Linked DNA regions of Draconibacterium halophilum. Each later gene encodes a partner of the first gene's protein in a complex. Links are inferred from orthologs where the notes say so. Each region holds a gene or a part of one and is shown on either strand. Other genes may lie near its edges.

Region 1 (3,282 bases):
CCTTTCTCACAACAATCTCCTAGCTTGAGTTCCCAATTTTCGAGTTCGTAAAGCAAATACGAATCGAGGGTACTTCGGGCTTTCATCAATTCACCATGTAAATGCGTAACATTTTTGCTTCCTGCCCGCTCGTGCAGGTTATCAACATTTTGAGTGACCACATGCACATCAAACCATTTTTCAAGCTCAGCAATTCCGCGATGTCCGCCATTGGGCTGTGCATTAAAAAGTTGCTTCCGTCGTTCGTTGTAAAAGCGTAAAACCAACTCGGGGTCGCGTTCCCAGGCTTCAGGAGTGGCAACTTCGGTAACATCAAATTGTTCCCATATTCCACCTATATCGCGAAACGTTTTTAATCCGCTTTCCTGGCTCATGCCGGCTCCAGAAAGAACTACTAATTTCTTCATCATTAAAATATACTAACGAAGATAAATGTACAATTAATAATGAATTCGTTCAAATTGAGGTTGATAATCTGACGCTTAATTGAAAAGGCTTTTAATTGTGGATATTATTCGATGCAAAAGGTGTTCTATTCATGCTAATTCTGATATTTTTGTACTGATGATTGATCACGCGACGATAGACAGAATAATTGATGCTGCAGAAATTTCAGACGTTGTTGGCGATTTTGTTACGCTTCGAAAACGAGGTGTAAACATGCTTGGTTTGTGCCCGTTTCATAACGAGAAAACGCCATCGTTTACCGTGTCGCCGGCCAAAGGTATTTTTAAATGTTTTGGATGTGGAAAAGGAGGAAACGCTGTGAATTTTATCATGGAGCACGAGACCTTAACTTATCCTGAGGCATTAAAATGGCTGGCCAAAAAATACAATATCGAGGTTCGAGAAGAGGAGGAAACCGAGGAGCAAAAGCAGTTAAAAGATTCGCGCGAAAGTTTGATGATCGTTTCCAGCTTTGCACAAAAATACTTTACACGTTATTTGTGGGAAGAAAATGAAGGCCGAACTATTGGTTTAGGCTACTTTCGCGAGCGTAGTTTTCGCGACGATATTCTGAAAAAATTTGAGGTTGGCTTTGCCCCCGACGGGAAAACACCGTTTACCGACGCTGCACAAAAGCAAGGTTATAAACTTGAATTTCTGGAGAACACAGGATTAACCATAAAACGAGATAATTGGTTGCGCGACCGTTTCGCTGGGCGTGTAATGTTTCCCATTCATAACCTGGCAGGGCGTGTAATTGCTTTTGGCGGCCGCATTTTAAAAGAGGATAAAAAAACAGCCAAGTACCTGAATTCGCCGGAGTCGGACATTTACCACAAAAGCCGCGTGCTATATGGAATTTTTCAGGCCAAACGCGAAATGACGCGTACTGATAAATGTTACATGGTGGAAGGTTACACCGATGTCATGTCCTTGCATCAGGTGGGCATCGAAAATGTTGTGGCTTCGTCGGGAACTTCACTAACACCCGATCAAATTAGGATGGTACGTCGTTTTACACCCAATATTACCATTATTTACGATGGCGATTCAGCGGGAATAAAAGCTTCGTTGCGCGGAATCGATTTAGTGCTGGAAGAGGGGATGAACGTAAAAGTACTTCCCTTGCCCGACGGTGAAGACCCCGATTCGTTTGCAAAAAAAATGGGTGCTTCCGGATTGCAGGAATACATTGAGAAAAATGAGACCGACTTTATCCAATTTAAAACACGACTGCTGCTAAAAAGCACCGAGAACGATCCGGTGGCCAAAGCGCGCCTGATTTCTGATGTTATTCGGTCGGTGTCTGTAATTCCTGATTCCATAACACGCTCGGTGTACATAAAAGAATGTAGTCGGTTGCTGGGTGTTGAAGAGCAAGTGCTGTACACCGAAGTAAGAAAACAGAAGCATAAACAGACCGAAGAGTTTCAGAAAAAAGAATTTCGTGAGAAACACCGTCGGCAGGCGTTACCTCCACAGCCGGAGCAGGAAGAATCGGTGATCCCTTCTGTAAAAATTTTGGTAGAAGAGCTCGAGTATTTGCGTTTTCTGCTGAAGTATTGTTCAACACCGTTGTTTGAAGAGGAAGACGATGAAACGCACGAAACACGCATGTTGTCGGTTGGTGAGTTTATGATCGATGAATTGGAAGCCGATGAATTAGTATCGGAAAATGAGTTGTTTAAAAAGGTGTTTTACGAAGTTCGGGAGAATTTGTACAAAGCGGATTTCGATCCGTGGAAACACTTTGTTTATCATCCCAATGCCTGGATGAGTAAATTTACAACCGATCTGCTTTCCGAAAAATATACCGAAAGTAAACGCTGGACTAAAGCCGGTGCTTTTACCGAAAAAGAGGAAGATATTCTTGACATACTCATCCCGAGAATCGTGAATGAATACAAACTGCAGAAAATTAAACTGATGATGGCCGATATTGAAAAAGCCATTGACAAGGCATCTGCAGAAAACGATTTTGATAAAGTGATTGAAGAACAATCAACATATATGAACCTGAAACGGGCTGAAAAAGAATTAGCTAAAAGCCTCGGAAGCCGAACCATAAATTAACGATATGCGAACATACTTTATTGAAGACCGCAAAGAAATCGATGAAATAATCTGCTCGTGCAAAACCTGTTATTTTGCCATGTCGGTGGATGATAAACCTTATGTGCTGCCACTGAACTTTGCGCTGGAAGGCGATACCATTATTCTTCACTCGGCAATGGAAGGGCGCATGTGGGAAACTATAAAAAGTAATCCGCAGGTGTGTATAAACTGGACACTGGGCGAAGAACTGGCCTGGCAGGATGTGCGTGTTGGATGCAGTTACCGGGTAAAATCGAAGTCGGTGAACGTGGAAGGCAAGGTTGAGTTTATTGATGATTTTGATGAAAAATACCGTTGTCTTGGATTGATTATGAAACAGTACAGCGAGAAGGAATTTAAATTCGGAACGCCGGCGGTAAAAAACGTCGGGCTTTTTAAGGTTCATATTGAAACGATTACAGGAAAAGAGTTTGGCGCAAAAGCTGAAACTCCCTGGAATTCATAAAACAAAACAATGATTTTTGTAACAGGAGGTACTGGGCTGGTTGGAGCTCATTTGTTGTTTGAGCTTTGTAAAAAGGAAAAAAAGGTTCGTGCTTTAAAACGCGAAACAAGCAACTTGGCACAGGTTCTAAAAACGTTTGCGTATTACACCGATCATGCTCAGCAGTTATTTGATACAATTGATTGGGTGGATGGCGATATTCTGGAATATTATTCGCTCGAAAAATTATTGAATGGCGTAACAGAGATTTACCATTGTGCAGCCATTGTTTCTTT
Region 2 (3,218 bases), 730 kb from region 1 along the record:
CTCACGTGTAACAAATGATTTCATCTCCGACACCTTCATAAAACCCAGTTTTTGTGCCAGCTGTTTGTTAATGCTCACCTCTTGCTGGTACCACGGCATGTGCTGGTACGAGCGCCAGAATTTTCCAAACTGCCCGGTAAAATCTTCGTGGTGCAGGTGCAGCCAGTCATAATCGGTCAGGTCGCCGTTTAGAATTTCCTCGTCGTAAATAATATCGTAATTAATTTCGGCGTAGGTTAAAACCATGGTTACCGCATCGTCCCACGGTTGTTTGTTGGGGGGCGAGTACACCGCAATCTTGGGGGCTTTGTTCATCGCCACGGCATCCTGGTTTACATCGGGCTGTGCAATTTCGTTTAATATTCCCGAAGCCTGTGTATCGCTTATCACTTCGAAACTAACACCACGAATCACGCACTCATTTTCAATTTCGGGGTAGTGTTGCATTAAAAAACTGCCGCCCCGGTAGTTGAGCAACCATTTCACCTCAATGTCTTCGTCTAAAACCCAATAGGCAATGCCATACGATTTTAGGTGATCTTTTTGCAACTCGTCCATGGGGATGAGCAGTGACACAGCTCCGGCTTGCATGGAAAGAAAGAGCATTACCGGCAACAGAAATATTTTTATAAGCGTGCGCATGTTGTTTTTTTATTAGTACAGCAGAACGGGTTTTTGGTTCACATTGAGATTCGAATAATGATTAACGAATATTGATTTCAGAAGAAGGCTGCAGCGAGTTTTATTGTCGATATAATTCATCAATCTAAAATCGTTAATCGTAATTCATCATTCTTAACTCCTTTAAAACGGCGCATCGCTGGTTGATGAATTCTGCTTGTCGAAGCCACTGTTTGTTGTCATTCCGGCACCAGCCTTGTCTTCATCGGCATTCATCGATGAGCCAAAAGTTTGTACATTCTGTGAGAAGTCTCCCGGATTGAACTGCGGATCGAGATCGGAGAAACGTGCCATTTCTTTCTGGAAACGCAACGGAACATCGGCAGTGGCACCGTTACGGTGTTTGGCGATGATAATTTCAGCAACACCCAGTAACGAGTTCCCCGATTCGTCTTCGGTAATACCAAAATATTCCGGACGGTGGATAAAACAAACGATATCGGCATCCTGCTCAATCGCTCCCGATTCACGAAGGTCGGATAGCTGCGGGCGTTTGCCTTCGCGCGATTCAACGGCACGGCTCAACTGCGACAGGGCAATAATTGGCACGTCCAGCTCTTTGGCAATGGCTTTTAGCGAGCGCGAGATCATACTTACTTCCTGTTCGCGGCTTCCGCGGGTATCGGTTCCGGCTGTCATCAGCTGCAGGTAATCGACAATAATAATATCTACGTCGTGCTGCATTTTCAAACGGCGGCATTTTGCCCTGAACTCAAAAATCGACAGGGCAGGAGTATCATCGATAAAAATAGGTGCTTCGTCAAGCGTTTTTATACGCTGGTTTAGCTGTGCCCATTCGTAATCTTCCAGTTTTCCGGTTTTAATTTTTTCACCACCCAATTCCGATTCTGCGGAAATTAAACGGTTAACCAGCTGTATCGACGACATCTCGAGCGAAAAAATAGCCACTCCCTTTCGGTGTTCAACAGCCATATTTCGGGCCATGGATAAAACAAATGCCGTTTTTCCCATTGCCGGACGTGCTGCCAGAATAACCAGTGCAGAACGTTCCCATCCCGAGGTAATCCGGTCTATGGCAGTAAATCCTGAGGGAACTCCACTTAAACCGTCAGGCCGGCTACGTGCTGCTTCAATTTGCAGAATGGCCTGGTTCAGCACAGGTTTAATCGGTACGGTTTCCTTTTTTATATTTCCTTCCGACACCTTGAATAATGCAGACTCTGAAAAGTCGATCAGGTCGTCAAGGTCAAGGCTGTCGTCGTATGCTTTTGTCTGTATTTCGGAAGAAACGCGGATTAACTCGCGCTGCATATATTTTTGAGCAATAATACGCGCATGAAATTCGATATGGGCAGCAGAAGCAACACGGCGGGTAAGCTGCGTGATATATCCCGGTCCGCCAACTTCGTCGAGCTGGTCGCGGTTTTTTAATTCCTGTGTTACCATCAGCAAGTCTACAGGCTTTTCCTTACCGGATAGGGTTTTTATCGCGTCAAATATTTTACGGTGCTCCTCTTTGTAAAAACTGCCGCTATCAATGGTGTCAGCAACCGTAACATACGCATCACGCTCCAGCATAAGCGCTCCAAGCACTGCTTCTTCTACATCAACTGCCTGAGGAGGTAATTGACCATATTGGGCGTTAATCTGCTCTATCGTATTTTGTTGTTGATTGGTTTTTTTTCGTTGTGCCATGTTGTTTTTGTGTGCAAATATTTTTTCTGGTCCCCTTCTGTTTAAACGGACATCAAAAATAGAAATTTACCTTGCCGGTAGCAAGCTATTGTGCGCTCTCTTATCAACCAGCGCTATTCACAATTGTTGATAGGTTACTTGCCCAGTCTTTCCTCTATTAGTTGGGTGATGATGCTTTTTAGCGTGCTTCCCATTGCCTCAATCTGCTGTGGTATAAAGCTGGTAGCAGTCATTCCGGGCGTGGTATTCACTTCCAGAAAATAGAATTCGTTGCCTTGCAAAATGAAGTCGATACGCACAATTCCCGAGCATTCGCACAGGTCGTAAATCTTTGATGTCAGTTCCTGGCACGTTTTAAATAAAGGTTCGGGTAAACGGGCAGGCGTAATTTCTTGTGTTGCACCCGGTGTGTATTTCGCTTCGAAATCGAAAAATTCGTTTTGTGGAATCACTTCGGTAACAGGAAATACCACTTTCTCGTCATTTAAACGCACGGCTCCGCAGGTGAATTCATTTCCTTCGATAAATTGCTCAACCAGTGCTTCATTACTTTCTTGCCAGGCTTTTTCAATGGCAGCTTTTACCTCGCTGGTTTCTTTTACTTTGGTAATTCCAAAACTTGAACCACCGGCATTTGGTTTTACAAAAATTGGCAACCCAAGTTCCTTAACAATAGCTTCGGCGTCAATGCTTTCTCCTTTTTTGAATTTCTGTGAACCCGCCATTTTTATGCCGTGCGAGCGCAGGTAATTGTTGCAAAACCATTTGTTAAAAGTAAGCGACGAAGAGTGAACATTGCAGGTGGAGTAAGGGATATCGAGTAGTTCGAAGTAGGCTTGTAAAATCCCGTCTTCGCCCGGTGTTCCGTGAATGGTGATGTA

What was found. Proteins that work in one complex are often made in the same cells at the same time.
Region 2: the proteins of dnaG (region 1) and dnaB are in contact, whole or in part, in a crystal structure (PDB 2R6A), measured with the Geobacillus stearothermophilus proteins. The link is inferred for Draconibacterium halophilum from one-to-one orthologs. Residues at the interface, in WP_049624496.1 of Geobacillus stearothermophilus: Lys456, Leu457, Leu458, Pro459, Ala460, Asn463, Ala464, Leu467, Leu535, Leu536, Ile537, Ala538, Gln544, Glu545, Asp548, Tyr549, His552; in WP_033016901.1 of Geobacillus stearothermophilus: Ser13, Glu15, Ala16, Gln18, Glu91, Leu92, Asp94, Ala95, Val96, Pro97, Thr98, Ala99, Ala100, Asn101, Tyr104, Tyr105, Ile108.

What each region holds. Positions count from the first base shown.
Region 1 is NZ_CP048409.1:764,957-768,238, forward strand. The notes cover bases 57-3,042. They hold dnaG (DNA primase), read left to right. Parts: upstream 57-564; coding sequence 565-2,520; downstream 2,521-3,042. Other genes in these bases: G0Q07_RS02995 (SIR2 family NAD-dependent protein deacylase), read right to left, coding at 57-407; G0Q07_RS03005 (pyridoxamine 5'-phosphate oxidase family protein), read left to right, coding at 2,525-3,007; G0Q07_RS03010 (NAD-dependent epimerase/dehydratase family protein), read left to right, coding at 3,017-3,042. Outside these bases: more of G0Q07_RS02995, read right to left, coding at 1-56; more of G0Q07_RS03010, read left to right, coding at 3,043-3,282. UniProt on the Escherichia coli protein: RNA polymerase that catalyzes the synthesis of short RNA molecules used as primers for DNA polymerase during DNA replication.
Region 2 is NZ_CP048409.1:1,493,867-1,497,084, forward strand. What follows is about bases 72-2,993. They hold dnaB (replicative DNA helicase), read right to left. Parts: upstream 2,338-2,993; coding sequence 805-2,337; downstream 72-804. Other genes in these bases: G0Q07_RS05995 (asparagine synthetase B), read right to left, coding at 72-642; G0Q07_RS06005 (D-alanine--D-alanine ligase), read right to left, coding at 2,472-2,993. In the rest of the region: more of G0Q07_RS05995, read right to left, coding at 1-71; more of G0Q07_RS06005, read right to left, coding at 2,994-3,218. UniProt on the Escherichia coli protein: The main replicative DNA helicase, it participates in initiation and elongation during chromosome replication. Travels ahead of the DNA replisome, separating dsDNA into templates for DNA synthesis.